DNA from 2 places in the Devosia sp. P3_B2 genome. Region 2 is predicted to be linked to the other one. Evidence: riboswitches for the same ligand, from Rfam matches in the RefSeq annotation. Region 2 holds a riboswitch; the other holds the start of a gene.
The links. A riboswitch is a leader RNA that binds a small molecule or an ion and turns the genes downstream of it on or off. The one in region 2 is predicted to bind cobalamin.

Region 1: linked by a shared signal. The riboswitch ahead of AC1DV8_RS00435 (HupE/UreJ family protein) and the one ahead of AC1DV8_RS05550 (CbtB domain-containing protein) in region 2 are both predicted to bind cobalamin.

The regions. Positions count from the first base shown of each region.
Region 1 covers NZ_JBFUGO010000001.1:64,000-79,713, reverse strand. Annotated here, with positions in the region: gene AC1DV8_RS00445 (hypothetical protein) at 1-301, opposite strand, end outside; gene rplS (50S ribosomal protein L19) at 415-972, opposite strand; gene AC1DV8_RS00435 (HupE/UreJ family protein) at 1,194-1,778, opposite strand; cobalamin riboswitch at 1,813-2,005, opposite strand; gene AC1DV8_RS00430 (hypothetical protein) at 2,105-2,452, shown strand; gene AC1DV8_RS00425 (copper chaperone PCu(A)C) at 2,499-3,059, shown strand; gene trmD (tRNA (guanosine(37)-N1)-methyltransferase TrmD) at 3,068-3,748, opposite strand; gene rimM (ribosome maturation factor RimM) at 3,745-4,284, opposite strand; gene rpsP (30S ribosomal protein S16) at 4,288-4,692, opposite strand; gene ffh (signal recognition particle protein) at 4,723-6,327, opposite strand; gene AC1DV8_RS00400 (class I SAM-dependent methyltransferase) at 6,587-7,072, opposite strand; gene AC1DV8_RS00395 (DUF2087 domain-containing protein) at 7,312-7,857, shown strand; gene AC1DV8_RS00390 (alpha/beta fold hydrolase) at 7,868-8,755, shown strand; gene dapF (diaminopimelate epimerase) at 8,858-9,733, shown strand; gene mtaB (tRNA (N(6)-L-threonylcarbamoyladenosine(37)-C(2))-methylthiotransferase MtaB) at 9,733-10,998, shown strand; gene ftsY (signal recognition particle-docking protein FtsY) at 10,998-12,467, shown strand; gene AC1DV8_RS00370 (septation protein A) at 12,464-13,090, shown strand; gene AC1DV8_RS00365 (hypothetical protein) at 13,159-13,527, opposite strand; gene AC1DV8_RS00360 (DsbE family thiol:disulfide interchange protein) at 13,605-14,153, opposite strand; gene ccmD (heme exporter protein CcmD) at 14,141-14,314, opposite strand; gene AC1DV8_RS00350 (heme ABC transporter permease) at 14,311-15,075, opposite strand; gene ccmB (heme exporter protein CcmB) at 15,086-15,714, opposite strand, start outside.
Region 2 covers NZ_JBFUGO010000003.1:255-15,968, forward strand. Annotated here, with positions in the region: partial or broken gene AC1DV8_RS05535 (cobaltochelatase subunit CobN) at 1-2,134, opposite strand, end outside; gene cobW (cobalamin biosynthesis protein CobW) at 2,134-3,195, opposite strand; gene AC1DV8_RS05545 (CbtA family protein) at 3,192-3,956, opposite strand; gene AC1DV8_RS05550 (CbtB domain-containing protein) at 3,981-4,163, opposite strand; cobalamin riboswitch at 4,199-4,419, opposite strand; gene AC1DV8_RS05555 (hypothetical protein) at 4,440-5,039, opposite strand; gene AC1DV8_RS05560 (DMT family protein) at 5,161-5,517, shown strand; gene AC1DV8_RS05565 (NAD(P)/FAD-dependent oxidoreductase) at 5,492-6,400, opposite strand; gene AC1DV8_RS05570 (zinc ABC transporter substrate-binding protein) at 6,469-7,401, opposite strand; gene AC1DV8_RS05575 (ATP-binding cassette domain-containing protein) at 7,521-8,336, shown strand; gene AC1DV8_RS05580 (metal ABC transporter permease) at 8,296-9,138, shown strand; gene AC1DV8_RS05585 (Fur family transcriptional regulator) at 9,142-9,579, shown strand; gene AC1DV8_RS05590 (putative bifunctional diguanylate cyclase/phosphodiesterase) at 9,583-11,811, opposite strand; gene AC1DV8_RS05595 (ester cyclase) at 11,999-12,439, shown strand; gene AC1DV8_RS05600 (dipeptide ABC transporter ATP-binding protein) at 12,558-13,394, opposite strand; gene AC1DV8_RS05605 (ABC transporter ATP-binding protein) at 13,394-14,230, opposite strand; gene AC1DV8_RS05610 (ABC transporter permease subunit) at 14,235-15,137, opposite strand; gene AC1DV8_RS05615 (ABC transporter permease subunit) at 15,137-15,714, opposite strand, start outside.

The sequences.
Region 1 (15,714 bases), on a different contig from region 2:
CGACATAGTCGTTGAGGAAGCTCGCCTTGTGCAGTTGTAGCCCGGCCCGGTCGAACTGGATGGCGATGTCCGCGGCGAGCCCGGCCCACTCGGCCCAGCGTTCCGCCTCGCACGGCATGTGGATGTCGATGTCGCGCCACACCATCAGGTCGTAGCCGGCGCTGCCGGTCACCACCGCCTCGCCGAAGCGGGCATTGAGCAATTCGAGCAGGCCGGTCTCAACCAGCACGTTGCGGGTCTCGTTGCGGAGTTCGGCGGCCAGCCGCGCCCTCTCTTCTGCGTCCTGAAGAGCTGCGTCCATTCCAAATGTCCCTCTTTGGAATCCGTCCCGGGGCATCCCGACCCCGGAATCAAAAGCCCGGCTCGTGAGCCGGGCTGAAAATCTAGTGACGTAAGCGCCGAAACTGTGGCGACTTACTCGGCCTTGGGCTCGGCGGCAGCCTCGGTCGCAGCAGCAGCCTCGGCGGCAGCAGCAGCGGCGGCCTCGGCGGCGTCCTTCTCGGCGAGTTCCTTCGCCAGTGCCTCGGCGGCGGCGATCTTCTCAGCCTCGCGGGCGTTCTTGGCTTCGATGGCGGCTTCGCGCTCACCAGCCTCGATCTTCTTGGTACGGGCGCCGACGTTCTCGAAGATACGGGCGGCCTTACCGCGACGGTCGCGCAGGTAGTAGAGCTTGGCGCGACGCACCTTGCCGCGCTTGATCACTTCGACGCGGTCGATGTTCGGCGAGAGCACCGGGAACACGCGTTCCACGCCTTCGCCGTACGAAATCTTGCGCACGGTGAAGCTTTCCATGATGCCGGTGCCGGAGCGGGCGATAACCACGCCCTCATAGGCCTGCAGGCGTTCCTTGTCGCCTTCGCGGATCTTCACCCAAACCTTGACGGTATCGCCATGGGTAAATTCCGGATGGGCGCCCTTGGCGAGCAGCTTCTCGTGCTGCTCCTGATTGAGCTGTTCGATGATGTTCGACATCTGATGTTCCGTTCGTCTTTTTCAAAGGAGCGTTTCGCCGGCTTTCGCCGACCGCCCGGTCTTGGTTGCACGGATTTTTATGCATTATTGGCCGAGCCGAAGCTCAAGCGAGCGGGGCTATAGATGAAGAAAGCCCGCGAGTCTAGAGCAGGTCTAGGGCTCGCGGGCCTTTGATGTCACTTCGATGTCAGCCGCGCGACACTAGTCGCTGCGGACGAGGCTCAGAGCCAGCCAGCCAGCACCCCGACACCGCCCAGCGCGAACACGCCGCCCGCCACCTGCGCAACCGTCTTGCTGTACTTGCCGACGAGCTTCGATACGCCCATCGCCGCCCCGATACCCGCCGCGTGCAGCAGCGCGGTCGCGACGATAAAGCCCGCCGCATACTCGAAGCCCGAGGCATCGACCGGCATTTCGGCGCCATGCGCGTGGCCGTGGAAGACCGCAAACACCCCGACCAGGGCCGAAGCCGCCACCACCGGCATCGGCCGGCCGAGCGCCGCGACGCCGCCGATCACCACGCTCGACAGCGCAATTCCCAGCTCCACGAACGGCACGTCGATCTGCCCGACGCCGAGCATGAAGCCTACCGCCATCATGCCCACGAAGCTCAGCGGCACCAGCCACAGCGCCTTGCCGCCCAGCACGTAGGCGAACACGCCCACCGCCACCATGGCGAGCACGTGGTCGAGGCCACCCACCGGGTGCATGAAGCCATGCAGGACCCCGGAGGCGTCGCCGTGCCCGGTATGGGCGAAGGCGGCCGTCGGAACAGCAATGAGCAGAAGAGCCAGTAGCGCGCGCATAAATATCTCCATCTCGGGACCCACCGTCCCGCTCGCGTATGTTTCACTGACGGCCGGTCTCCTGGCTCCGGGCATCTCCCACTCCGCCTTCCCAGTCGCAAACCAGTGGCACGCTGAGTGGAAGTCAGGCCCGTTACAGTCGCGGGGGCGGCGCCGGCATCGCCCGAAGGCCACCGGCTTCCCGTTTCACGCATCACCCGATGCGCACCGTCGCCTTATCTCTGTCAGGTCTGGGTAGCGAGATCAACGGCAAGCCGCGCATTTGCCGCATGACGCGGCACCTCCTCCTGCGCTAGAGGAGCAACGTCCAACCGGGATAGCCGCCAGTGCTGAATGCGCGAAACATGGGAATCGAGGTGCTGCGCGCGGCTGTCGTGCTGGCGCTGATCTTCCTCAGCTTCGCCCACACACCGGTCACCGCGGCTACCACCGGCCCCGACGTGCTCACCGCCGCGCTCGACCTCAGCTATTGCGGCGACCTCCCGGACGAGCCCAAGTCGCACGCTCCCTGCCACGCCTGCCGCATCGGCGCCGGCGCCGACCTGCCCCCGCCTTGCACCCTCGCCCTCCCGGCCACCCTCGTCGCCACGGTTGCCTATGGCGCGATGCCGGTGCTGGTCCGACCGGCCACCTCCATCCGCCCCTTCGACGCCCGCGGACCACCTCTCGCCTGATCTTCCTCGCCTCGAATTCCCCAATTCCATTCGAAAGATCAGTTCAATGAACCGTCTCCTCATCCCGGCCCTGCTGGGCCTTGCCCTCGTCGCCACCCCGGCCTTTGCTCACAATGGCCTCATCCACGAGGGTTGCCCCACCGGCCAGGTGTTCACCGCCGGCGACCTCACCATCACTGGCGCCTACACCCGCGCCATGCTGCCCAAGGCCCAGGTTTCCGGCGGCTACCTCACCATTGAGAACAAGGGCAGCAGTGCCGATCGCCTGCTCGGCGGCAGCACCCAAGCCGCCAAAACCGTCCAGGTTCACCAGATGAAGATGGAGGGCGACATGATGAAGATGGGCGAAGTCGAAGGCGGCCTCGAAATCCCCGCCGGCGGCACTGTCGCGCTCTCCCCGGGCGGCGACGCCTATCACCTGATGCTCATGGGTGTCGGCACGCCGTTCGAAGAGGGCCAGTGCCTGCAGCTGACGCTGAAGTTCGAGAAGGCCGGCGAGGTGCCGGTTGTGCTCAACATCGGCGGCGCCGCAGCCGACGCTGCGCCCGAGGGCGAGATGAGCATGCCGATGGATCACTCGGACCACCAGATGGCCCCGGCGCAGTAAGCCCGGCGCTACCTCAGCAGATCCGGCCGGCGCGCCCGCGTGAGCTTCTCGCTCTCGGCGCGCCGCCACTTCTCCACCTTGCGGTGGTCGCCCGACGTCAGCACCGCCGGGATCTCGCGCCCCTCAAACAGCTGTGGCCGCGTATATTGCGGGTATTCCAAGAGCCCGTTCTCAAAACTCTCGTCGGCATGGCTCTCCGCCGCACCCAGTACCCCGGGGATCAGCCGCACCACCGCCTCGAGCAGCACCATGGCCGCGACCTCGCCGCCGGCGAGCACATAATCGCCGATCGAGACTTCCTCGAGCTGCCTGGCCTCGATCACCCGCTGGTCGATCCCCTCGAACCGCCCGCAAACGATCACCGCCCCCGGCCCCACCGCCAACTCGCGCACACGCTCCTGCGTCAGCGGCTTGCCGCGCGGCGACATCAGCAGCCGCGGCCGAGCATCGCCTTCCGGCGACACCGCGTCGATGGCTTTCGCGAGAATGTCCGGCTTCAGCACCATCCCGGCGCCGCCGCCCGATGGGGTATCGTCCACCGTCCGGTGCCGGTCGGTGGCAAAATCGCGCAGCTGGGTGGTCGAAAGGCTCCACAACCCATCCGCCATGCCACGGCCGATCACCGAGGCGCCCAGCGGCCCCGGGAACAGTTCCGGAAAGAGCGTGATGATGTGAGCCGAAAAGCTCAATCGGGTTCTTCTTCGCCCGGATCCGCCTCGATCGGCGGATCGATCAGCAGATACCCGTCCTTGACCCGCACCTCCGGCACAACGGTCTTGGAGAATGGATAGAGATAGGTATCGCCCGAGCGCGGATCGCGGATTTCGAGCAGGTCGCCGGCGCCGAAATTGGGCACCGCCATCACCTCGCCGATCTCCGAGCCGTCCGACAATCGGGCTTTCAGCCCGATCAGGTCGGCATGGTAGAAATCGTCTTCGTCGTCCGGCTCCGGCAGCAGCGCGCGATCGACATAGAGTTCGACCCCGTTGAGCTTTTCCGCTGCGTTCCGGTCGTTCACCCCCTCGATACGCGCCACGAGCACATTCGTCGTGGTGCGCGCCGAGAGGATTTTGATCGTCAGCCCCGGCTTGTCGGTCGACAGCGGGCCATAGGAAACCAGCGCCAGCGGGTCCTCGGTGAAGGACTGGATGCGCACTTCGCCCTTGATCCCATGGGCCGCGCCAATGCGGCCCATGAGGAGCTTGTTGTCGCCCGCTTGCGCCACGGCTTACTCGGACGCGGCTTCGGCTGCCGGCTCTTCAGCGGCGGGAGCGGGAGCGTTCTTGGCTTCCTCGGCGGCGGCAGCGGCAGCAGCCTTCGCCTCGGCGCGCTCGGTCGCCTTCTTGCCCGGCACGGCCTTCTCGGGGTTGTTGCGCGCTTCGCGCTTCAGCAGGCCCGCGGCGTCGAAGAAACGGGCGACGCGGTCGGTCGGCTGGGCGCCGACGCTCAGCCAGTGGGTGGCGCGCTCGGTGACGAGGTTTACGCGCTTTTCCTTGTCGGCGAGCTTGGGGTCATAGGTGCCGATCTTCTCGATGAAGCGGCCATCGCGCGGCGAACGGGCATCGGCGACGACGACGTGGTAGTAGGGGCGCTTCTTGGTGCCGGCGCGGGCAAGGCGGAGTTTCAGCGACATAGGTTCAGTCCTTTGAGTTGATTTCGTCTGTTACTTTTTCTTCGGCACGAAGCCGCCACCGAGGCCCGGAAGGCCAGGGAAGCGCGGCGCGCCGCCAAGCCCGGGAAGTCCCGAGCCGGATTTGAGCAGCTGGCCGACATCGGTCGGCAGCTTGTTTTCAGTGAGTTGCTTCGGCGGAGCCGCCTGCTGCGGAATCGCCGCCGGGTCGATGCCCATACGACGCGCCAGCGCCTCGAGTTCCTTGGGGTCCATGGTGGACGGGTCCGGCATGTTGCCGAGCCCCGGCATCATCCCGCCCATCTTGCCGCCGAACATGCCGGCGAGCGAGCCCATGCCGCCCTTCGACACCTTCTTCATCATGTCCGCCATCTGGCGGTGCTGCTTCATCAGCTTGTTGACGTCTTCGACCTTGGTGCCCGAGCCATTGGCGATGCGGATGCGCCGCTTGGCGTTCAGCAGGTCCGGGTTCGCCCGCTCCGCCTTGGTCATCGAGTTGATGACGGCGATCTGCCGGTCGAACACCTTCTCGTCGATATTGGCGCCGGCCATCGCCTTCTTCATCTGGCCCATGCCCGGCATCATGTTCATGAGCGAACCCATGCCGCCCATCTTCTTCATCTGCAGCAGCTGGCCGCGCAGATCCTCCAGGTCGAAGACGCCCTTCTTGAGCTTCTTCGCCATCTTCTGCGCGTCTTCGGCAGTGACGTTCTGCGCCGCCTTCTCGACCAGGCTGACAATGTCGCCCATGCCGAGGATGCGGTCGGCGATGCGCGAGGGATGGAAATCCTCGAGCGCATCCACCTTTTCGCCGGTACCGAGCAGCTTGATCGGCTTACCGGTCGCCGCCCGCATCGAAAGCGCGGCGCCGCCACGGCCATCGCCGTCGACACGCGTCAAAACGATACCGGTGATATCCACCCGCGCATCGAACGAACGCGCCAGGTTCACCGCGTCCTGGCCGGTCAGCGAGTCCGCGACCAGGAGGATTTCGTGCGGATCGGTAGCGGCCTTCACCGCCGCCGTCTCTTCCATCAGCTCTTCGTCGATATGCGTGCGACCCGCCGTATCGAGGATCAGCACGTCATAGCCGCCGAGCTTGCCCTCGCGCTGCGCGCGCCTGGCGATATCGACCGGCTTTTCGTTCTGCTGGATCGGCAGCGTATCGACGCCAATCTGCTCGCCGAGCACCCTGAGCTGCTCCTTCGCCGCCGGGCGGCGATCGTCGAGCGAGGCCATCAGGACCTTCTTGCCCTGACGCTCCTTCATCCGCTTCGCCAGCTTGGCCGAAAGCGTGGTCTTGCCCGCGCCCTGCAGGCCCACCATCAGCATGGTCATCGGCGGCGTGGTGTTGAAGTCGATCGGCACCTGCGTTTCGCCGAGCACCTTGACCAGCTCGTCGTGGACGATCTTGACCACCTGCTGGCCCGGCGTCACCGAGCGGGTAACCTCCGCGCCAACGGCGCGCTCGCGCACCTGCTCGACGAACGCCCGCACCACTTCCAGCGACACGTCGGCCTCGAGCAGCGCCCGGCGCACTTCGCGCAGCGCCGCATCCACGTCGCTCTCGTTAAGAGCGCCGCGGCCCCTGAGGCCCTCGAAGATTTTCCCAAGCCGGTCGCTAAGGCTTTCGAACATTTTTGTTCCTTTGGTTCCGCAGCATGGATGCCTCGGACCCGGAGATAGGTAGTCTTGGTCGATCCCGCCATCCGAGGACGGCGCCATCGGCGCAAACGCCAAACCCACCCGAGGGCGCATCGCGCTGTCGGGTGTTAGCCTCCGGGATCTCTTTATACCTTTGCGGGTCCCGGTCGGCAGTCAGGCGTTCGAACCTGATGAATTGTCGCGGTCGATAGAGAGGAAATGGGGCGGAGTCAAGGAAGAGGGCGCACTGCCCTCAAGCGATCCGCCGCCCTTGCACGGCAACGATACCCTCGACGAGCAGAGTATCGACCTCGAACCCCACGCCAACGAGGCTCGCTGCAGCCTGCATAGCAAATCGCTCCGCAGTACGGATAGCCGGCGCCTCCAGCACGAGCACGATCCGCCCACCTACCTTCAGCACTTTGCGGAACGCGGGCGCCCAGCCAAGGTCGGCATGCCGCGGAAAATCGACGTTCACCGCCAACGCCGCATCGAATGTGCCGAGGTCGAGCGTCTCGAACTCGCTTTCGAACGCCGTCAGCCGCCCGAGGCCGGCGTTCCGCTTGATGCAGGCCTCGACCATCTTGCCCGAGCGATCGACCGCGACGACGTCGGCGCCCGCGGCAAGCACCAGGCCGGTCGCGATCCCGTGCCCGCAACCGATTTCCAGCACGCTTTCGCCGCGCCTCGGCGCCAGCAATTCCACCGCCCAGCGATGACGTTTCGCGATCTCCGCCAAGCGCGACTCCCCTTTTCGCAACGAAATAACCCGGCCGAACGTGACCTGAACATGGCCGTTGCCCGCTTTCCCCAGCAGCGCTACATCTTGGCCGGGTCTGCAGTTCACCCAGGCGTCGCCGCCCCATCCGGGGAGCTAAACCTGCCTCGTATCCGAGCCCAGCACTTATCCCCGTGCCAACTCGCAAGCCGGCGGCCACGACATCTCCTCCGGGGGATTGGCACTACGAGGATGAGTTGATGTCCAGAACCGCTGTCCCCCTCCGGGTGGACGACCTGTCGCCCTTCGCCAAGACGCTCCGCCAGAGCCTCTCACAACACGAAGGCATCCCCAGCCATGTCGAACTGCTGAACCTGCTGGCGAAAGCCGCCGGCTTCTCAAACTACCAGCACCTGCGCGCCGATGCCGGCACCGCCGGCCGCCTGGCCAGCGCGGCCGAAGCGGCACCCCGTGCTGACCTCACACAGGTCGAGAAGGCGGCGCGCTATTTCGACGATGGCGGCGTGCTGCAAAGCTGGCCGGCCCGCTTCAATCTGCAGCTGCTGTGCCTCTGGGTGCTGTGGTCGCGCCTGCCGCCCGATACCAGCTACACCGAACGCGAGATCAGCGACCTCTTGCGCGATTGGCACGAGTTCGGCGACCACGCGCTGCTCCGCCGCGCCATGTACGAAGCCAAGCTCGTCGACCGCACCATCGACGGCCGCGACTACCGCCGCATCGAGCAAGCCCCGCCGCCCGAGCTCAAACCGCTGCTCGCCCACCTCGCCGCCCGCGCGGCCGGCTGAGGCAACGGCAATGTCTCACGTGAATCACACCGCCCTCGCGGCAGGGCCTGAGCCCAGGCGTATCGAGACCGCGCTCGGGCCGGTCGAGTGCGCCGACACCGGCAGCGGTCCGGCGATGATCTGCCTGCATGGCGCAATGGGCGGCTGGGACCAGTCCTTGCTGCTCGGTCGTGCGCTGCTTTCCGGACCGGACCGCTTCCGCATCCTCGCGCTGTCGCGACCTGGCTATCTGGGCACGCCGCTGTCTACGGGCGCGACGCCAGATCAGCAGGCCGACGCTTTCGCCGCCCTGCTCGACGGGCTGGGGATCGATACGGCCTGGGTCGCGGCGATTTCGGGCGGCGGACCTTCAGCGCTGGCCTTCGCGCTCAACCACCCGGATCGCTGCCGCGGCCTCATCATGGTGTCGGCTCCCACCGGGCAGCACGCGCCGCCGGTCAACACCGGCTCACGGTTGCGCACCATGGCGTTCCTCGTACGTATCCCCGGCGTTGCGGCACTACTGCGTCGCAGGGCAACAAGATCCGATCCCGATCGGACCGCGCGGCGGGCAATCGCCGATCCTGCGCTGCTCCAGCGGACCCTCGCCAACTTCGAAGCCGTGGCAATGCTGGCGGCTGTACGGGTGAGCATTGCCGACCGGCTGGTCGACCGCATCCCGGGCACCTTGTCCGACATCGCCGGGAACGCCGATATGCTGCCCTTCCCCTTCGAGCGGCTCACCGTGCCCGTACTCGGTGTCTATGGGGATGCCGACGCCGTCGTCGCTCATCACCACGGCGAAGCCCTGCTCAGCTCACCGCACGCCCGACTGGTGACATTGAAGGGCGGCGAACACTTTGCCCTCTTCACCCACCTCGAGGACGTGCGGCATGAGGTCGAAGCCTTCATCCGTTGACGCGTACCCGGCAACGATCGGCAAGGTCTGCGCCCCGCCACTGGCAATTTGGCGTCACTTCCGCCATATACACCCACAACTGAGACCCAGCAGGTCACGCATATGTCCACGGCCCCATTCCTCAAGATGAACGGGCTCGGCAACGAGATCATCGTCGCCGACATGCGTGGTCGTGCCGATCGCGTTACCCCAGCCGCCGCCGTAGCCATCAATGCCAACCCGGCCACCCGCTACGACCAGATCATGGCCATCCATGATCCGCGTACCCCGGGCACCGCCCATTACATCGAGATCATCAACTCCGATGGCTCGCTGGCCCAGGCCTGCGGCAACGGCATGCGCTGCGTCGTGCAGGCGCTCTCGGCCGAGACCGGCCAGAAGCACTTCGTCTTCGAAACCCTCGCCGGCATTTTGACCGGCGATGAGCACGCGGATGGCCTCATCACCGTCGACATGGGCAAGCCCCGTTTCGGCTGGGAAGAGATCCCGCTGGCCGAGGAGTTCTACGACACCACTGGCATCGAGCTCCAGATCGGGCCGATTGATGCACCCGTGCTGCACACCCCGTCAGTCGCCTCGATGGGCAACCCGCACGCCACTTTCTGGGTCGAGGACGACGTCTGGAACTACGCGCTCGATCGCTTCGGCCCGCTGCTAGAGAACCACCCGATCTTCCCCGAGCGCGCCAATATCTCCATCGCCCAGGTCGTCGCCCCCGATCACATCATCCTTCGCACCTGGGAACGCGGCGCCGGCCTGACCCGCGCCTGCGGCACGGCCGCCTGCGCCGCCCTGGTCAATGGCGCCCGCACCCATCGCACCGGCCGCAAGGCCACTGTGACCCTCCCCGGCGGCGATCTCGTCATCGAGTGGCGCGCCGACGACCATGTGCTGCTCACTGGCCCGGCCGAGTTCGAGTTCTCCGGCACCTTCGAGCCCTTCACCGGCACCTGGACCCGGGACCAGGTGGACGCCTGATGTCCATCGAAACGCTGACATTCGGCTGTCGCCTCAACGCCTATGAAGGCGAAGTAATGAAGGCCGAAGCCGAAAAGGCCGGGCTCGACAACACCATCATCATCAACACCTGTGCCGTCACCGCCGAAGCCGTCCGGCAGGCCAAGCAAGCCATCCGCAAGGCCAAGCGCGACAATCCCGAGCGCCGCATCATCGTCACCGGCTGCGCCGCGCAAACCGAAGCGCGCTCCTTCGGCGACATGACCGAAGTCGATCTCGTCATCGGCAATGCCGACAAGCTGAAGTCGGAAAGCTATGCCCCCATAGCATTCGGCCTGCCCCTCAACGACAAGGTCCAGGTCAACGACATCATGTCGGTCAAGGAGACCGCCGGTCACCTGATCGAGGCCATGGACGGCCGCACCCGCGCCTTCGTCCAGGTCCAGAACGGCTGCGATCACCGCTGCACCTTCTGCATCATCCCGTTCGGCCGCGGGCCGTCGCGGTCAGTGCCAATGGGCCTCGTCGTCGAGCAGATCAAGAAGCTCGTCGGCAATGGCTACCGCGAGGTCGTGCTCACCGGCGTCGACATCACCTCCTACGGCCCCGACCTGCCGGGCACCCCCACCCTCGGCAAGCTGGTCCAGCAGATCCTGCGCCACGTCCCTGACCTGCCGCGGCTGCGCATCTCGTCGATCGACTCGATCGAAGCAGACGAGGCCTTCTATGACGCCATAGCGTCCGACCGCCGCCTGATGCCGCATCTGCACTTGAGCCTGCAGTCGGGCGACGACATGATCCTGAAGCGCATGAAGCGCCGGCACCTCCGCGACGATGCCTTTGCCGTGGTCGACAAGCTCCGCTCGCTCCGCCCGGACATCGTCTTCGGCGCCGACATCATTGCCGGCTTCCCCACCGAGACCGATGAGATGTTCGAGAACTCGCTCGAGTTCATCGAAACCGCCAACCTCACCTACATCCACGCCTTCCCCTATTCGCCCCGCCCCGGGACGCCGGCGGCCCGCATGCCGCAGGTGGACAAGCGCGTGGCCAAGGAGCGCGCCGCACGCCTCCGCGCCCTCGGCGAAGCCCAGTTCGAAAAGCTCGCCGCCTCCCGGATCGGCCAGATCGAGTCCATCCTGGTCGAAAAGGACGGGATCGGACGCCAGGAGCAGTTCATTACCTGTTCATTGCCCGGTCATCAGGCCGGTGAAATTGTGACAGCCCGTATTACCCATTTCGCGGATGGCAACCTCGTCGGCGAACCACTGAGGACCGCTGCCTGATGGCCGAAAAGAAAAAGGGCTTCTTCCAGCGCCTGTTCGGCGGCGGCGACGCCCCGCCGCCGGCCCGCGAGCACTCGGTCGCCGAAGACCTGGAAGCCGACATCGTCCTCGACGAGGTCGTCGAAGCCGCCCCCCTCGTCCTGCCGCCCGACCAGGAGATCGCCCTCGAAGAGGCAATGCACGACGCTGGCATGACCATCGAGGGTCCCGCTCCGGCGGCCCCGCCCGCGCCGCCTGCTCCTCCGGAGCCGCCTTCGAAGCCCGAACCCACCGTCGAAGACGAACTCGTCGCCGACATCATCCTCGACGACATCGTCGAAGCCGCGCCGCTCGTGCTGCCGCCCGATCAGGAAATCGCGCTCGAAGAAGCGCTGCACGATGAAGGCCTGACGATCGAAGCACCGGTCGAGGAAGTCGCCCCCGAGCCGCCCGCCGGCCCGCCCGAGGCGACGCCCGCCTATATCGAGGAAATCGAGGAACAGCAGGCCCCCGAACCTGCACCGATCCTACCGGTTCCGACCCCTGTCGCCCCCACCGAGCCGCCGAAAAAGCAGGGCTGGCTGCAGCGTCTCGCCTCCGGCCTGAAGCGGTCGTCCGACCAGCTCACCGGCTCGATCGCCGCCGTCTTCACCAAGAAGAAGCTCGATCAGGCGATGCTCGATGACCTCGAGGACATCCTGATCCAGTCCGATTTCGGCGTCGACATGGCGACCACCGTCACCGAGGCACTGCGCCGCGACCGCTTCGACCGCGACATCTCGTCGGACGAAGTCCGCGAGGTGCTGGCCACCGAGATCGTCAATGTGCTCGAGCCCGTCGCCCAGCCGCTCAACATCGATGCCGGCCAGAAGCCTTACGTCATCCTGATGGTCGGGGTGAATGGCACCGGCAAGACCACCACCATCGGCAAGCTCGCGAGCCTCTACGGCGCGCAAGGCAAGAAAGTAATGCTCGCCGCCGGCGACACCTTCCGCGCCGCTGCGATCGAGCAGCTGCAGGTCTGGGGCCAGCGCACCGGCGCCCCCGTCGTCACCAAGCCCGCCGGCTCCGACGCTTCCGGCCTCGCCTACGAGGCGGTGGAACGCGCCAAGGCCGAGGGCGCCGACATCCTCATTATCGACACTGCCGGGCGCCTGCAGAACCGCGATGAGTTGATGAGCGAGCTCGAAAAGATCATCCGCGTCATCAAGAAGGTCGAGCCGTCGGCGCCGCACGCCACGCTCCTCACCCTTGACGCCACCACCGGCCAGAATGCCCTTAATCAGGTCGAAATCTTCGGCAAACGTGCCGGCGTCACCGGGCTGGTCATGACCAAGCTCGATGGCACGGCGCGCGGCGGCATCCTTGTGGCCATCGCCAGCAAGTTCGCCCTGCCTGTACACTTTATCGGCGTCGGCGAAGGCGTCGACAACCTAGAGGCGTTCGCGGCCCGCGACTTCGCCGCCGCGATCGCGAGGACTGCACAATGACCGACGACAGCAAGCCAGCCGAAGTGAACTGGCACGAGCTCCGCCCGCAGATCGTCAAGATCGCGCTCGAACTCGGCCCGCTGCTGGTGTTCTTCTTCGTCAACGCCAACTACGACATCTTCACCGCCACCGCCTGGTTCATGGGCGCCATGGTGGTGTCGCTGGTGCTCAGCTGGCTGATCCTGAAGAAGGTCGCCATCATGCCGCTGGTCACCGGCGTCGTGGTGCTGATCTTCGGCTCGCTCACGCTGCTGTTGAAGGACGACACCTTCATCAAGATGAAGCCGACCATCGTCGACACCCTGTTCGGCGTCACCCTGCTGGGCGGGCTCATCTGGGGCCAGTCGCTACTGAAATACGTCTTCGGCGACGTCTACAAGCTGAAGCCCGAAGGCTGGCGCCGGCTCACCATCAACTGGGGCCTGTTCTTCCTGTTCCTCGCTGTCGCCAACGAGGTGGTCTGGCGCATGTTCGACACCAATTTCTGGGTGGCGTTCAAGGTCTGGGGCGTCATGCCCATCACCATCGTGTTCTCGATGCTGCAGCTGCCGCTGCTCACCAAGTACGCGCCCGATCCCAAGGAGCCCATCGAGGTCATCCCCCCGATGGACCCGCTGCCGTAATCCACCCCCGCCTGGCGGGGGAGGCGGACCACCCGAAGGGTGGTGGAGGGGGCGTTGCTGGCTCAGAGCTAGTGCTTGATCAGCTCGTCCTTGGTGACATTGAGCGTCATGCCGTCGCTCGACACCGAGTCGATCTGCTCCGGCATCACATAGCGATCCGCCTGGAACAGCCCATCGGCATCGATCCGCACGAAACCCTGGTGCACCAGCCGGTCGCGCAGTTCCTCGGGCACGTTGTCGCTGGTGAACGCCTTGGCGATCACGTCGAACAGGTTGACGTCATCGCGGTCCCGGCGCGGCCCGCTGGCCTCGACCTCCAGGGTATCCGGGTCGTCGTCACCGAACTGCACCCATTCGACCTTGCCGATCTCATGGTGCTCGCGATCGAACACCCGCATCCCCTGCTCGGCAAAACGCAGGCTGGCACTGGTTTGCATGGCACTATCTCCTCATGGCTCCGCCGCTCGGAGCCGCGCGAGACAAATGAGGATGGCGGGGTCGAGGTTCCCGAAGCTCAGCCGGCCTTTGCCTTGTCGATCGCCGGTATCACTTCCTTCTCCAGTGATTCCAGTGTCATCGGCCCAATGTGCTTGTAGGTGATGATCCCCGCCGCATTGACGATGAAGGTCTCGGGCACGCCATAGACACCCCAATCGATCGAGGCTCGCCCGTCCCTGTCGGCGCCCACCGCATCATAGGGGTTGCCGAGTTCGGCAAGGAACGCCCGGGCATTCTCCGGCGCATCCTTCTGGTTGATGCCGATCAGCCGCACGCCCGTGCGCCTCAGCAGTTCCATCAGCACCGGGTGTTCGTCCCGGCAGGGGATGCACCAGCTGGCGAACACGTTCACCACCGTCACCTGCCCCTCGAGCAGCGACGGGATGATGCCGTTGCGGTCGAGCCCATCGACGGCCGGCAATGTGGTCGCCGGCGCCGGCTTGTTGATCAGCACCGAGCGCACGAGGCTGGGGTCGCGGTCCATGTTCATCGCGAACACGGCCACCAGCCCGACCAGCAGCAGCAGCGGCAATACCGCGAGAAGAATGCGCCTCAAGTGTTCGATCCTGCCGAACGCCGCCGAATCCCGGCCTTGTCGAGATCGGCCAACCGCTGCTTCACTCGTCGTGCGTCCCACGCCACATAGGCGATGAGCCCCAGCGTCAGCACGGCGACGCCCGCATAGGCCCAGACGATGAATTCGAGATGCGCGCCTTCGCCGATCATTTGGCGGCTCCCTGCAAGGCCGCCTGCCGGCTCAGCGTCTCGGCCCGGCGGCGCAGGATCTCGGTCCGCATCCGCACCACCTGCAGCAGCGCGAACAGCAGCGTGAACGCCAGCATCATCACCAACAGCGGCGTCAGGATCGAACCCGGCATCTTCGGGCCGGACGCGGTGAAGACGCTCGCCGGCTGGTGCAGCGTGTTCCACCAGTCGACCGAGAACTTGATCACCGGAATGTTCAGCGCCCCGACCAGCGTCACGATGGCAACGATCCGCCCGGCCTTCAGCTGATCGTCGAACGCCCGCCACAGCGCGATGATGCCGAGATAGATCAGCAGCAGCACGAGGGTGGAGGTCATCCGCCCGTCCCACTCCCAGAACGTGCCCCAGGTCGGCCGGCCCCACAGCGAGCCGGTGTAGAGCGCCAACCCCGTGAACACCGCACCAAGAGGCGCCGCCGCCTTGTTGGCGACGTCGGCGAGCGGATGCCGCCACACCAGCGAGCCCAGCGCCGAAACCGCCATCACCCCGTAGACCAGCTGGCTCAGCCAGGCGTTTGGCACGTGCACGTACATGACGCGCACCATGTCCCCCATCTGGTAGTCCTCGGGCGAGTTGAAGAACGCGAACCACAGCCCGATGGCAAAGCTCAGCGCGGTGGCAATCGCGAGCGGCCAGATCAGGTAGCGCGACCAGACGAGGAACTGCCCCGGATGCGCCAGGCGGCTGAACCAGTTGGGTTGTTTGACGGTATCGACGGACATGAACTTCGCTCTATTCCCCGGCCACGCGCAAGGCAAGCGCAGCCGCGAATGGCGAGAAGGCCGTCACCACGAGGCTGAGCGCAATGAGGAACAATGTCGCGCCACCCCCGGACAGCGGGTCCATCATCCCTACCCCGAAGATCATCACTGGAATGGCCAGCGGCAGGATCAGCACCGGTGCTATCAGCCCGCCCCGCCTGAGCCCCACGGTCACTGCGGCGCCCAGCGCCCCGAAACTCACCACCGCCGGCGTGCCGATCAGCAATGCCAGCACGGTCTGCCCCCACTGCCCCCACGACATCGACAGCAGCAGCGCCAGCACCGGCGTCGCCACCAGCAGCGGCAGCGCCGTCACCAGCCAGTGCGCGATCACTTTTGCGGCAACCACCGCTTCGAGCGGCAGGCTTGAGTGCCGGAGCAGGGTCAGCGAGCCATCCTCGTCATCGGCACGAAACAGCCGGTCGAGCCCCAGCAGCATGGAGAGGAACGCCGCGATCCACACTATCCCCGGCGCCAGCCGGCTGAGCTGCGGCCGGTCCGGTCCGATGGCGAACGGCACGATCACCGCCACCATGATGAAGAACAGCACCAGCGTCAGCGCCTCGCCGCCGGCGCGAAACGCCAGCTTCAGGTCCCGCC
Region 2 (15,714 bases):
GGATCTGGGCTTCCTTCAGGTCGCAGAGGAAGGTGTCGATGCGTTTGAGCGTTTCGAATTCGTCGGGGACGAGGCCGATGTCGCGATCGAGGCGCGCGTCGCGGGTGAAATCGAGGATGCGTTTGCGCAGGCCGGCGAGGCGGCGGCGGTCCATGCCGGAGGCGGCGTAGTACTCGTCCAGCAGGGCTTCGAGGTCCTTGAGGGGACCGTAGGTTTCGGCGCGGGTGAGCGGCGGCACGAGGTGATCGATGATCACTGCGCCGGTGCGGCGCTTGGCCTGCGTGCCCTCGCCGGGGTCGTTGACGATGAACGGATAGAGCTGTGGGAGTTCGGCCCAGAGGGCGGCGGGATAGCTCGCTGCATCGAGGGCGGTGGCCTTGCCGGGGAGCCACTCGAGGTTGCCGTGCTTGCCATTGTGGAGAAGCGCGTGGGCGGCGAACTCGTGGCGCAGCCAGAGATAGGCGGCAAGGTAGCCGTGCGGCGGTACGAGATCGGGATCGTGGTAGCTGGCGGTTTCGTCGAGGTGGTAGCCGCGGGCGGGCTGGACGAGGATGGCGACGCTGCCGAGGCGGAGGGCGGGGAGGTGGAAATTGTCACCGCGGACGAAGGGATCGGCTTTGGGGGCGCCCCAGCGGGTGGTGACTTCGGACTGGATTTTGGCCGGGAGCGTGGCGAAGAGCTCGCGATAGCGATTCACGGGAAACGGGATGCCGGAGCCGCGGTCGGGGTGGGCGTTGGTGGGGCCGGATTGGAGGAGGTCGATCAGGGTGTTGCCGCCGGCCGGGAGATCGAGCGTGGGGCTCCCCCCCACCCTGTCCCTCCCCCGCGAGGGGGCAGGTGACCCGACTGAGAAGCCGGCGGTTTCCAGCGCCTTCAAAATCTCCACTGTCGATTGGGGGGCGTCGTAGCCGACGCCGTTGGCGAGGCGGCCGTCGCGGATGGGGTAGTTGGCGAGGACCAGGGCGACGCGGCGATCGGGGCGCGGGGTGGCGCGGAGGGTGGTCCAGTTCTTCGCCAGCGTGACGGCGCGGCGGATGCCGTCGGGGTCGGGGGCGTAGGCGGAAAGGGGGCACTGGGTGCGCTCGTGCCAGACGGCGTCGTGCTTGTGGCCGACGAGCAGCATGCCGATGCGGCCGTCGAGTTCGGGCAGGACGACCTGCATGGCGAGGTCTTTCGCCGTGAGGCCCTGGATATCGGCGGCCCATTGGGGTTCCGGACGGCCGCCCTGCAGCAGCTGGATCACGGGGGCGTCGATGCCGGCGAAGGGGTTCTGCTTGTCGTCGAGGCCATCGAGCCCGAGGGCGAAGCCGGTGAGGTTGAGGATGGCGCTGGGTGGGTAGGCCGCGAAGGCCGACTGAACGAAGCGGATGCAGGCGGCCTCCTTCAGCGTCGAGACGACGATGGGGACCGGGTTGAGCGATTGGGCTTCGAGTTCTGCGATCAGGGCTTCGAGGGTGGCGGTGCCGGCGCCTTCGAGGGCGGCACGGTAGAAGAGGATAGGGATGTTCGGGTTGGCCGGGGCGGAGAGCTCGTCGACCATGCCGCGGGTGGGGTGCCATAGGCCGAAGCGGTGGAAGGGTTTGGGAGTGACATTAGCGTCGAGCGCCGGGCACCCCCCACCCTTGATCCCTCCCCGCGAGGGGGAGCGAGACGACTGCGCTAGCTGTGCGAAAGCCGCGAGGAGTGCGTCGGCGTTTTCGGGGCCGCCGGCGGTGAAGAGGGTGTGGAGTCTGGTCCAGTCATCGGGGTGGATGGTGGAGCGCTGCTGCAGGATCGGGTCGGGGTTGGCGTCGCCGGGGAGGAGGGCCAGCTGGATCTTGCCGCTGAGGGCGAGGGCGGTGAGTTCGTCGACGCCGTATTGCCAGTAGGCCGGGCCGCCGAGGAGGCGGACGACGACCAGTTTGGCGTGCTGCACCGTCTGGTCGAGCCACAGGTCGACGGAGAGGTTGTGGCTGAGGCGCAGGAGGTTGGCGAGGCGCAGGTCTGCGGTGCCGGAGCGATCGGCCGCGGCGGCAAGCATCATCAGCTCGCTGTCGGCGGCCGAGGCGAAGATGAGCGCAGCGGGCGTTTGGGCGAGGTCGATGGCCTCGCCCTCCTGCTGCAGGGCACCTGCCTGGGCCGCTAAGAGGTGCATCAGGCGGCGGCCGCCACCGCCTGCTGGAGGCTTGCGGTGATGGCGGCGTGATCGAGCGGCGACTCGCCGATCACCACCAGGGCGGTCTGGCGGGCTTCGCCCGGCTTCCACGGTCGGTCGAAATAGGCGGAGACGCGCGGGCCGACGGCCTGGATGGCGAGGCGAGCCGGGGCGCCGGGCAGAGCCGCGAAGCCCTTTAGGCGGAGCACGTCGTGGGCGCGGATGGTCTGCTCGATGGTTTCGAGCAAGTGGTCCTTGCTGGTGACGCCGTCGAGGGTGACCGAGAACGAGTCGAAGTCGTCGTGCTCGTGGCCCTCGCCGCCGTGCTCGAGCTCGTGGTGGCTCTCGCGGCCGGCGAGATTGTCCTCGGTCGAAAGACCCATGCCGAGCAGGGCCGCGACATCGACATGGCCGTTGCGGGCGCGGACGATGCCGGTGCCCGGGCGCATTTCGGCGCGGAGGTGGGTCTCGATGGTGTCGAGATTGGCGTCGGTGACCAGATCGGCCTTGTTGAGGATGATCAGGTCGGCGGCGACAAGCTGATCCTCGAACAATTCGCCGAGCGGGGTTTCGTGGTCGAGCATGGCGTCGGCGGAGCGGAGCGCATCGACGGCCGCCTCGTCATTGGCGAAACGGCCTTCGGCGAGCGCCGCGGCGTCGGCGACGGTGACGATGCCGTCGATGGTGACCTCGGACTTGATCTCGGGCCAGTTGAAGGCGCGGATCAGCGGCTGCGGCAAAGCGAGGCCGGAGGTCTCGATGACGATGTGGTCAGGGCGATCCGGCCGTTCGAGCAGCGCCTGCATGGTGGGGATGAACTCGTCGGCGACGGTGCAGCAGATGCAGCCGTTGCTGAGCTCGATCATGTCCTCCTCGCGGCAGGTCTCGTCACCGCAGCCGGCGAGGATTTCCTTGTCGACGCCGAGCTCACCGAACTCGTTGATGATCAGCGCGATGCGCTTGCCCTTGGCGTGGGCGAGCAGGTGCCGGACGAGCGTGGTCTTGCCGGCGCCGAGGAAGCCAGTGATGACCGTGACGGGAATCTTTTCGGTCGAGCTCATGCGTGGGCACCCTTCAGGGCAAAGGCGGGGGACTTGGCGAAGCGCTCGTTGAGCCAGCCAAGCAGCGGGCCGACGGTCAGCCAGAACAGCGCGCCGGTGGCGAGGGTGGCGGCGGCGAAGCTGGTCGCGAGGTTGGCGGGCACGGTGGTGGCGTGTTCGCCTGCGAGCTGGGGGGCGCCGATGACGTGCGGGGCGAGGATCAGCGCGGCGGCGACAACGATGCCGGTCCAGTTGCGGAGCTTGGCGATGGCCAGCATGCCGGCGCCGGTGGCGATGGCGGTGCCGACCCACCAGACCTGGCGGGCGACGAGATCGGCGGCGGGCATGCCAGGGAGTTCGGGCGGCAGGCCGAAGGCCGGGGCGAGCTGCAGCGCGACGAAGCCGCCGAGGCCCCAGATCACGCCGTTGCGGGCGGTGATCTCGATGCCGGAGAGGACAGAGACGGCAGCGAGGAGGAAGGCGAAGCCGATGCAGCCGAGGAGGTTGGCGAGCACTGTGTAAAAGATGCGCTCAGCCCCATCCTGAGGAGCCCAGGCGTCTTCGTCGTGCTCGTGGGCGGGGGCGGCTTCCTCGTGCGAGTGGGCCGGGGTGGCGGCGTCGTGGGTGTGTTCGGCGGCAGCCTCGGCAGGAGCGGCGTTTTCATAGACCTCGGCGGCGAGGATCAGCGGCGCGACGCGCCACTGCTGCACGGCGCTCATGGCCAAGCCAGCTGCGAGTCCAGCAAGGACCGCAGCGAAGAAGATTCGCTGGAAGAGTTTCATCGATGTCTCGTTTGCTTGACGGCGTCAGTGGCAGGGAAAGCCGAGCGAATGACGCGTGTCGTGCGCACCATTGTGGATGGCCATGTCGCTGGCAAAGCCGACGCCGCCGACGAGGACGAAGCCGATAAACAATGCCAGCACACCTGCGATGACGCGCTGCGAGACAGAGAGACTGGCGACGGACGCCGTCTGAACCTGAGTATTCATATGCCTGCACCCTCCGTGCGGATGAAAAGGGGGGAGTCCCCGGTTGCACGCTGGCAGGTCTCCTGGCTCACGGGTCGTCGTGTTCTCCGGCCTTCCCGACACCTCGCGTGGCATCAGTGGCATAGTCGGAGGGCACTCGCCGCTTACAGTTGCGGGGGCAGCCACGGATTTGGTCCCTGATGGGTACGCCGCACCGTGTTCCCTTTTGATCCCCTCGCCCGAACGGGTCCGAGGAACCAACGTGGGGCTATCGTTACGCCGCGGGAGGGGTCGCGGTCAATCTTCGGCCGCGGCGGAATCGGGATAGCCGACGGTGACCGTGTCGACGCGCGCATCGACCTTTTCGAGCAGCGGCTCGGTGGACGAGATCTGCATATCGCCGGAGATGGCATCGACGTTGAGGTCGGCCGGGTATTCGCCGACGGCGAAACGGGCCGAGACAATGCAGCCATCTGCAGGAGGTGCGAGCTTGCCGCCCTCGAAGATGGCAGCGCCGCCGTAATCCCAGAAGAAGCCGAACATCTGGAACGGCCCGCCATTCAGCGCTTCGACTTCCTTGACCGTGAGGCCCTGCTTCAGGCCGCCCGGCGCAGTGTCACCGGGCGGGACGGTGAAATAGGCGACGCGCTCGTGCTTTTCCTCGTCCCACCAGCCGAACTCGATGGTCTTGGCGGGATCGTTCGGAAAGACCGTGGTGGCGAGTACGGTGGAGCCTTCGGGACCGGGGACGTCGCCGGTCACTACGTTATCCTTGCCGAAGGTCTCGATCAGACGTGCTTCGGAGCTGTCGCCGGCGAATGGGCCGTCGCAGGCGATGTCGGCGGCCATGGCTGGAGCGGCGAGCAGCAGCAGCGGGAACAGGATGAGGGAGCGCATGGTCGACCTCCGTTTGATCCGTCGATTCTAGCGGACCGCGTTGAGTCTGGGCAGGCCTTGCGGCGGAAGCTGGGCGCGGCGATCAATGGGTTGACCCCCAGCTGATTCGCGCAGGTGCCCGATGCCCTTCACCTTCCAGACGGTGATGCCGATCCTGTTACTGATCGGCTCCAACGTTTTCATGACCGTCGCCTGGTACGGGCACCTGAAATTCCCCAGCATGGCGATGTGGGTCGCCGTGATGGTGAGCTGGGGCATCGCACTGGTGGAATACTGGCTGGCCGTCCCCGCCAACCGTATCGGCTATGGCGCCTATACGGCGGCGGAGCTGAAGACCATCCAGGAGGTGATCAGCCTCACGGTGTTCGCCGGCTTTGCGGTGTTCGTGCTCGGCGAGAAGCTGACCTGGAATCACGCCGTCGGATTTCTGCTGATCTTTGCCGGGGCGTTCTTCATTTTCCGGGGACCGTTGAAGTAGCCAGCAGCGACTGGTGGGCGAAAGCGCCTGCCCCTGCCCCATCAGCGACGGCGAAGCTAATGTTGTGCATCGGGCGCGCGGCGTCGCCTGCGGCATAGACGCCGGGGATCGAGGTCTGCTGGGTGTGATCGACGACGAAGAAATCGCCGACTGCGCCGGCCTTGGTCTCGCAGCCGAGTTCGACGCCGAGATTGGTGGAGAAGCTGATCGGGGCGTGGACGAAGATCGCCGCGAGCGGCACTGGCTCCGCAGTGGTAACCACCGAGTTCAGCATGCCGTCGTCGTGGTCGAAACGGACCACCGCTTCCTCGACCAGTTTCACCCGCATATCGGCCAATGCGGCCTGTGCCGTCGGATCGACGGGGGTGCCGTTGGCGAACAGCGTCAGATCGTTGGTCCACTCGGAGAAGAAGCGGGCGAGGTGCAGGATGTCGCCTTCGCGGAGCAGTAGTCCGAGCGGCCGGTCGGCGACTTCGTAGCCGTGGCAATAGGGGCAATGCAGCGCGCTCTTGCCCCAGCATGCGGCCATGCCGGGGATCGTATCGACGCTGTCGGTAACACCGTGGGCGAGGATCAGGCGGCGGGCCGTGAGCTGTTCGCCGGAGGCGAGCTCAAGCGAAAAGCCGTCGTCGACGGCGCTTGCCGAGATCGCCTCGGCGGTGCGGCGTTCGATGGTCTTGTAGGTGTCGAGCTGGCGGCGGGCCTCGGCGAGCAGTTCACCAGGAGCGGCGCCATCGCGCGACAGGAAGCCGTGCGAGTGGGCGGCGAAACGGTTGCGCGGCTTGCCGGTATCGAGCACCAACACCCTGCGGCGGGCGCGACCGAGCTGCGTGGCGGCGGCAAGGCCGGCAAAGCCGCCGCCGATGATGATGACGTCGTACATGGGACGATCCTGTTGGTACGGAGAATGGCAGCGGCGGCGAGACGTTCCCCGCCGGTGCTTCTTCGGCGCTACTGCGCGAGGCAGGACTTGAGGTTGGTGGCGAGGTTCTCGATCAATTGGCGGTAGAGGCCGGGGCCCTCGTCGAGATTGGCGCCCTCGGGGTCGAGCACGCCCTGTTTGGCGGTGGTGCCTTCGGTAAGGACGTTGACGATCCGCGGGTCGAACTGCGGCTCGGCGAAGACGCAGGCGGCGTCGAGGGTCTTGAGCTTGTTGCGGATCTCATTGATGCGATCGGCGCCGGGAGAGACCTCGGGGCTGACTGTGATCGAGCCCGCGACGTTGAGGCCAAAGCGGTTCTCGAAATACTGGTAGGCGTCATGGAAGACGACAAAGGGCCGGTCCTTGATGGGCGCAAGGCTGGCCTCGGTTTCGGCGATCAGTGCATCGAGATCCGCGGTCTCTTTCGCGGCATTGGCGCGGTATGTGTCGGCATGCTCGGGATCGGCGGCGACGAGGCTGCCGGCGATGGCGGTGACCATCACCTTGGCGTTGGCCGGATCGAGAAAGAAGTGCATGTCGGCTTCTTCGCCGTGACCATGATCCTCGGCCGCGTGCGCATGATCGCCGTCGGCGTGCTCCTCGAATGTGCCGCTCTCGCGGGGCGGCAGCAGCTCGATGCCAGGGGCTTGGCTGAGCTCGACGATGGTGGCGTGGGGGGCGAGCGTGGCGATTGAATCCTCGAGGAAAAGCTCGAGGCCATGGCCGGTCCAGAACACCAGGCTGGCCGATTGCAGGGCCTGCGCGTCGGAAGGCTTGAGGCTGTACGTATGGGGCGAGGCGGCCCCCTTGACGATCAGCGCGGGGGTGCCGAGATCACCCATTACCGCGGCGACGAGCGCGTGAAGCGGCTTCACCGTGGCCACCACGTTCGGCACTTCGGCGAGTGCCATGGGTGACCAGCTGAGCGCCGCGGCGAGCGCCAGGAGGAACGGTTTCTGCATCGGAAGACCCCTGTTGGATACGCAGTTCAAAGGCGCGATATGTTATGACATTACGCTTTCGATGTGTTACGCTATAACGTAATGGTAGAACGTCAGCAAGAGACGGAAACGTGAATTTCATGGATGCGCGGAGCGGGCACGAGGTGCTGGTGGATGTGGCCGGTGCCGGGGTCAGGCGCGACGGGCGCTGGCTGGTCGAGGGCGTGGACCTGACGATCCGGCGGCGCGAGATCGTGACGCTGATCGGGCCCAACGGCTCGGGCAAATCGACGACGGCGAAGCTGGTCACGGGAGTGTTGAAGGCGGATGCCGGGACAGTGTCGCGACAGTCGGGGCTGCGGATCGGCTATGTGCCGCAGAAGCTCTCGATCGACTGGACCATGCCGCTGACGGTGCGGCGGCTAATGACGCTGACCGGGAGCTATCCGCGCGAGGAGATCGACGCGGCGCTCAAGGCGACGGGGGTGGCGCACCTCGCCAATGCCGAGGTGCAGCATCTCTCTGGCGGCGAATTCCAGCGCACGTTGCTGGCGCGGGCAATGATCCGCAAGCCCGATCTGCTGGTGCTCGACGAGCCGGTGCAGGGGGTGGATTTCTCGGGCGAGGCGGCGATCTACGACCTGATCGGGCAGATCCGCGACCAGACCGGCTGCGGCATCCTGCTGATCAGCCACGACCTGCATGTGGTGATGGCGGCGACCGATACGGTGATCTGCCTCAACGGCCATGTGTGCTGCCGCGGCACGCCGGAATCGGTGGCCAACAGCCCGGAATATCTCAGCCTGTTCGGGGCTCGCGCTGCGACGGCGCTGGCGGTGTATCAGCACCATCACGACCATACGCACCTGCCGGACGGGCGGGTGCAGGAGGCGGATGGGCGGATCGTCGAGGCGCATGAGCATGTGCACGAGCATGAGGGGCACGACCATGCTTGACGACTTCTTCGCCCGCGCGCTGATCGCCGGGATCGCGCTGTCGCTGGTGACGGGGCCGCTCGGCTGCTTCATCGTTTGGCGGCGGATGTCGTATTTCGGCGATACCATGGCGCACTCGGCGCTGCTGGGCGTGGCGCTGAGCTTCCTGTTCGACATCAACCTGACGTTGGGGGTGTTCGTGGTGGCGGTGGCAGTGGCGGCGGCTCTGCTGCTGCTGCAGCGGCGCAACGCGCTTTCCACCGATGCGCTGCTCGGCATTCTCAGTCATTCGACGCTGGCCATCGGATTGGTGATGGTGGCGTTCATGAGCTGGATCCGGGTCGACCTGATGGGCTTCCTGTTCGGCGATATCCTCGCGGTATCGGTGACCGACATCGCGGTGATCATCATTGGTGGCGTGGTCATCCTGGCGCTGCTGGTGGGCATGTGGCGGCCGCTGCTGGCGGCGACGGTGAATGCCGAAGTGGCGGAGGCCGAAGGCATGCGGCCCGAAGTGACGCGGGTGATCCTGATGCTGCTGCTGGCCTGCGTGATTGCCATCGCGATGAAGATCGTCGGTGTGCTGCTGATCACGGCGCTGCTGATCATTCCAGCGGCGACGGCGCGCCGGTTGAGCTCGACGCCGGAGCAGATGGCGGTGATCTCGGCGGTGATCGGGGCGCTGGCGGTGGCCGGTGGGCTGTTCGGCTCGCTGCGTTTCGATACGCCGAGCGGACCGTCGATCGTCGTCGCGGCGCTTTGCCTGTTCCTCATTTCCATCGCGCTGCCGGTGCAGCTCTGGCGCGCCAGACGGGAGGCCTGAGCCATGGCCCATAGCCACGAAGCCCACCACCACGAACGGCCGCGCGACCTGACGCGCAACCAGGAATTGGTGCTGACGACACTCAACCATGCCGACGCGCCGCTCTCGGCCTATGACATTCTCGACCGGCTGCGCGACGATGGGCTGCGGGCCCCGCTGCAGGTGTATCGGGCGCTGGAGAAGCTGATCGAGCACGGGCTGGCGCACCGCCTGGAGTCGCTCAATGCGTTCGTGTGCTGTGCGGATGCCAATTGCCACGGGCGCAGCAGCGGCACGGCGGCGTTTGCCATCTGCTCGAATTGCGGACGGGTGGACGAGTTCGCGGATCCGGAGGTGACGGCGCGGCTCGCGGCTTGGGCCGGAGAAACCGGGTTTGCGCTGGAGCGGACGACGATCGAGCTGCGCGGTCGCTGCGCCGATTGCCGGAAAGCAGCTGCCTGAAGACTAGCTCGCCTCGCGTAGGGCCTGCTCACCCTGCAGCAGCCGCTCGAGCTGTGCCAGACGCAGCGGGCGGGCGAACAGGTAGCCCTGGAACTCGCGGCAACCGAGGCGCGACAGCAGCGCGGCCTCTTCGCGCCGCTCGACGCCTTCCGCAGTGACGGCGAGGTTCATGGCGAAGGCGTAGATCATGGTGGACTCGACCAGGGCGGCTTGCACCGGATCGCTGTCGATGTCGGCAACCAGAGAGCGGTCGAGCTTCACGCGATCGAAGCGGAACTGCTTCAGGTAGCCGATCGAGGAGTAGCCGGTACCGAAATCGTCGAGGGCAATGATGATGCCTGAGCCGCGCAGCTGCTCGATGAGCTGGATGGCGCGGTCGGGGTGGGAGACGAGGAAGGACTCGGTCACTTCGAGCTGCAGGCGAGTTGCGGCGACGCCCCACTCCTCCAGCGTCGAAAAGACGATCTGTGGCAGCGTTGGGTTGCGGAGCTGCGCCGGCGAGACGTTGACCGAGATCTTGAGATCACCGAGCGGGCCAATCTCCTCGATGGCGCGGCGCAGCGCGAACATGCCGAGATCATCGATCAGGCCCGATGCTTCGGCGGCCGGAATGAACTCGCCCGGCCCCATCGGGCCAGCGGCGCGGCGGTTCCAACGCATCAGCGCTTCGACGCCGAGGATGGTCTGGGTCCGGAAATCGATGATCGGCTGGTACTCGAGGTCGAACTCGCCGGCCTCGAGACCACGCCGGATATCGGCCTGCAGCTCGATGCGGCGGCGGCGTTGGTCCTCGATGGCCGGATCGTATTCGACGGTGTGGTTGCCGCCGGTTTCGCGGGCCCGCACCATGGCCGTCTCGGCCATCCGGATCACCGAGCCAACGTTGTCACGTGTGGTGGGCGCCGCGACGATGCCGATGCTGAGGCCGATCTTCAGCTTCAGATCGCCGACCGGCACGGGGTCGCCGGCCTTGGCCAGGATGCTCTCGGCAAAGCTGCGGATAAGGGGGAGCGCGTCGTCGCCGAAACGGGCGAGCGTTATCTCGGCCGGGCCGGTCCGGGCCATGATCGCCTGACCGCCGCTGACGGCCTCGAAGCGCTTGGCGAGCGCGAGCAGCAGTTGGTTGGAGGCTTCGCGACCATAGAGACCGACCACGTCGATCAGCCCCTCGACATAGATCTGGGCGATGGCCAAAGGCAGCTCGCCGCGCTTTTTGGGGATGAGGCTCGCGAGATACTCTTCGGCTCCGAACCAGTTACGCAGCCTTGTGGTGCTGTCGTAGCGCGCGTTGTACCAGTCTCGCTCATCGGACACGGCGCGCTGTTTGATCGAATGGCGGAAGGCAGCGAGCACCACGAAGATCAGGACGCCGATGATCAGCATCACCAGCACGGCCACCGTCGCGGTGTGGGCGAAGGCCGGATCGCCCGGGCGACGGGGCGGCCAGTCGATGGTGGCGATGGCGGCACCGGCGGCATCGGTGAGGGCCATCGAGTCGTGGCCGGGCTGCGGCACTTCGACGAGGCGCGGCAGCGGTAGCTGGAAGCGGGTGGCAACGTCGCGCAGCATGATGTCGTCGAGCTGGCGGGCGAGCCACAATACCCGGCGTTGATCGCGTGGGATGCTCGCCTGGCCCGAATTGCCGTGCACCACGGCGCCGGCAAGTGCCACGGCTCCCCGCTCATTGCGCGACAGGTGGGCGACAGTGGCGTCGTCGCCGGATTTGGCGATGCCCGATTCGAGCTGTTCGATCAGTTGTGGAGCGCCGCTGAACAGGTCGCTCAGCTTGCCTTTGACCGGGCCGCGACTAGTCTCCCCGAAGACGATGTTGCCGCTGACATCGGTGAGGATGGCGGTGTCGTAGGTGTCGGAAATCCGGGCTGTGGCGCCCCACACAGAGTCGAGCCAGGCCGGATTGGGCTCGATGTAGGTGTTGATGTACGCCTCGGTCCACGTCGCCTCGTCGGCAGTGCTTTCGGCAAGGCCCACCACCGGCGACTCGACGGCCGCGGCGATGGCGCTGTTGCCGCGATCGGAGTCGATGGCGTTCATCTCCTCGCTCATCAGGTGCATGGCGACGAAGACGAGGGCGCAGACGCCGAAATAGACGGCGACCGCGGGGAGCGCGATCCAGAGCGTGAAATTGAGCAGCGGCGATTTCGATCGCGCAGGTTTCTTGGCGCCGCGGGCGCTAGCGGCCAGTGCCAGGGTCCTTGTGGCAGCTTTCGGCAAGTAGAAACACCGGCGTAGGAAGCATCGTCGAAAACTAAGGGTCGCCACTTAACAGCGGCTTAAGCCGGCGCTGCGGGTACGCCTGTGTCCCTCCTGCTGCTGGTGGGGCCTGAGGCGCGGTGCTAGGCTCCGCCTGCGGCGCCACGTGAGGGGGCGCGTGGCGTTCACCCAGAACAGGGAGGATGCCATGACCAAGGACGAACTGAAACGGATCGACGACCAGGGCCTCGCGGCTTGGGACAAGCACGACGGCGCTGCCTTCGTGAACATGCTGGCGGACGACTTCGTCTGGTACGACTGGGCGACGCCCCAGCCAATCCGCGACAAACAGGCGGCCAAGGCCTTCTTCGACGCCTGGATGACCGCGTTTCCCGACCTGCATACGAGGCGCATCAACCAGGTGGTTGGCGACGACGCCGTGGCGAGCGAACTCGAGTTTGTCGGTACCAATACCGGCCCGATGAACATGGGTGGCCAATCGATCCCGCCGACGCAGAAGAAGGTCACCGGGCGCGGCGACTATTTCGCTCGCATCCGCGACGGCAAGATCGTCGAGTTCCGCACCCACTCGGACGTCGCTGGCTTGATGATGCAGATGGGCATGATGCCCAGCACGGCGACGCACTGAGGCGGTCCCTCAGCCGTCGCCTCCCTCCCCCTTGAGGGTAGGGAGCGAGGGAGGGAGCCGTTTCGTGATCCCCGATGGCCCCCGCCCCGCCCCTCCCCTCAACGGGGAGGGGTGCAAGCTATGCCGTAGCGAGGGCGGCCTTCTTGGCGAGCCTTGCCTTGATGCTCTCGACGTCGGCGCGTGGCGTCGCGGCGAACAGGGCCTTGGTGTAGGGGTGCTCGGGGTTGGCGAACAGTTTTTCGCGCGTGCCGGTTTCCACTGCCTCGCCGAGATACATCACCATCACCTCGTCGGCGATGTAGCGCACCACCGACAGATCGTGGCTGATGAACACGTAGGTGAGGCCGAACTCATCCTGCAGGTCGGCGAGCAGGTTGAGGATTTGCGCCTGCACCGAGAGATCGAGCGCCGAGACCGGCTCGTCGAGCACCAGCAGCGAAGGCCGCATGATGATGGCGCGGGCGATGGCGATGCGCTGCCGCTGGCCGCCGGAGAACATGTGCGGATAGCGGTTGAAGTGCTCGGGGAGGAGGCCGACCTTGGTCAGCATCTCGAGCGCGAGGTCGCGGCGCTCGGCTGCCGGCATCTTGGTGTTGAGGAGCAAGGGCTCCATCAGCACGTTGCCGATCTTCTGGCGCGGGTTCAGCGACCCATAGGGGTTCTGGAAGACGATCTGCACCTTGCGGCGCATGGCGGCGGTGACGCCGGTCTTGCCGATATCGATGGTTTCACCGTCGATCAGCAGCTCGCCGGCGGTCTGGCGGTCGATCAGGGTGAGGATGCGCGCCAGCGTCGACTTGCCCGAGCCGGATTCGCCGACAATGGCGAGGGTCTTGCCCTGCTCGAGCTTGAAGCTGACGCCCTTCACCGCATGAACGGTGCGGCCACCCCCAAACAGCGTGCCGCCGATGTGGTAGTCGCGAACGAGGTTCCTGGCTTCGAGGACGGTGGCCATCAGACCGTCTCCTCGAAATTGACGCCGGAAATGGTGGGCAGGCGGTCGCCGGTGGCGTTCTCGGGCAGCGCCGCCAGTAGCGCGCGGGTGTAGGGGCTCTTGGGCGCGGTGAAGAGCTCGAGCACGCTCGCCTCCTCCATCTTCTTGCCCTTGTACTGCACGACGACGCGGTCGGCGGTTTCGGCGACGACGCCGATATTGTGGGTGATCATGATCAGGCCCATGCGGTGCTCGGCCTGGAGGCGCACCAACAGGTCGAGGATCTGCTTCTGGATGGTGACGTCGAGTGCTGTGGTCGGCTCGTCGGCGATCAGCAGCTTGGGGTTGCAGGCAATGGCCATGGCGATCATGACGCGCTGGTTCTGGCCGCCCGACATCTGATGCGGGTAGGACTTCAGCCGCTCCGCCGGGTTGGGGATGCCGACCTGGGCAAGCAGTTCGACGGCACGGGCGCGGCGTTGTGCCTTGTCCATGCCGAGGTGGAAGCGCAGTACTTCCTCGATCTGGAAGCCGACCGTGAAGCAGGGGTTCAGGCTGGTCATCGGCTCCTGGAAGATCATGGCAACGTCCTTGCCGATGATCTTGCGCTTGTCGGCCGGCGACATGGCGAGGAGGTCCTTGCCGTCGAAGGTCATCTTGTCGGCGGCGACGGTCGCGGTGGGCGGCAGGAGGCCCATGACTGCGAGCATGGCGACGGACTTGCCGGAACCGGACTCGCCGACGATAGCCAGCACTTCGCGCGCGTCGACATGCAGGTCGATGCCTTTGACGGCGTTGAACACGCCGACCGAGGTGTCGAAACTGACGGTGAGATTTTTGACTTCGAGCAGGTGCATCGCCTCAGCTCCGCTTGAGCTTGGGATCGAGCGCATCGCGCAGGCCGTCGCCGACGAGGTTGATGGCGAGAACCGTGATCAGGATGGCGAGGCCGGGCATGGTGACGATCCACCAGGCGCTGGTGATGAACTCGCGAGCGCGCGCGAGCATGGTGCCCCACTCCGGCGTCGGCGGCTGGGCGCCCATGCCGAGGAAGCCGAGCGCCGCCGCCTCAAGGATGGCGTTGGAGAAGCTCAGCGTCGCCTGGACGATCAGCGGCCCGAGGCAGTTGGGGAGGATGGTGATGAACATCAGCCGCAGGTGCCCTGCTCCGGCCACTTTGGCCGAGGTGACGTACTCGCGGCTTTTCTCCGACAGCACGGCAGCGCGGGTCAGGCGGGCGAAATGCGGTTGCAGCACCAGCGCGATGGCCAGCACGGCGTTGAACAGGCCAGGCCCGAGGATGGCGACCAGCACGAGGGCGAGCAGCAACGAGGGGAACGCGAGGATGATATCCATCACCCGCATGATCCCGGCATCGACCCAGCCGCGGAAATAGCCGGCGAGGAGGCCGAATGTCACGCCGGTGAACATGGCTAGGCTGACCACGAAGAAGCCGATGAACAGCGAGTAGCGGGAGCCGTGGATCAGGCGCGAGAGGATGTCGCGGCCGACTTCGTCGGTGCCAAGGAAGAACTGCGGTTGCGTGCCACCCGCCCAGGGCGGCGCCATGCGGATGAACTCACGGAACTGCTGGTCGGGCGTGAACGGCGCCAGGAGGGGCGCGAAGACGGCGACGAGGATCAGCAGCACGAAGACCAGGAGGCCGAGAACGGCGCCGTGGTTCATCGAGAAATAGTACCAGAACTCGCGCAGGCCGCTCATGCGGCGGACGGTGGCTGGAGCGACGGTGGTTTCAGCGGCCATCACTGCACCCTGATGCGTGGGTTGATGACGGCGTAGAGGATGTCGACGATGAGGTTCACCGCCATGACGATCAACGCGATGAGCAACAGGCCCGACTGCACCGAGACGTAGTCGCGCTTAGAAATCGAGTCGATCATCCACTTGCCGATGCCCGGCCAGGAAAAGATCGTCTCGGTGAGGATGGCGCCGCCCATCAGCAGCCCGACCTGGAGGCCAATGGTGGTGACCACCGGGATCAGCGCGTTGCGGAAGGCATGGACCCCGACGACACGGCCGGGCTCGAGCCCCTTGGCGCGCGCGGTGCGCACATAGTCCTCGCCCAGCACCTCGAGCATGGCCGAACGCGTTTGGCGCGCGATGACGGCGAGTGGAATGGTGCCGAGGACGATGGCTGGCAGGATGAGGTGCCGAAGCGCGGAGACGAACCCGGCGGGCTTGCCGGCGATGAGGCTGTCGATCAGCATGAAGCCGGTGACGCGCGGGAAGAAGAAGCTGACGGCGATGCGGCCCGAAACCGGGGTCCAGCCGAGATAGCCGGAAAAGAAGATGATGAGCAGCAGGCCCCACCAGAAGATCG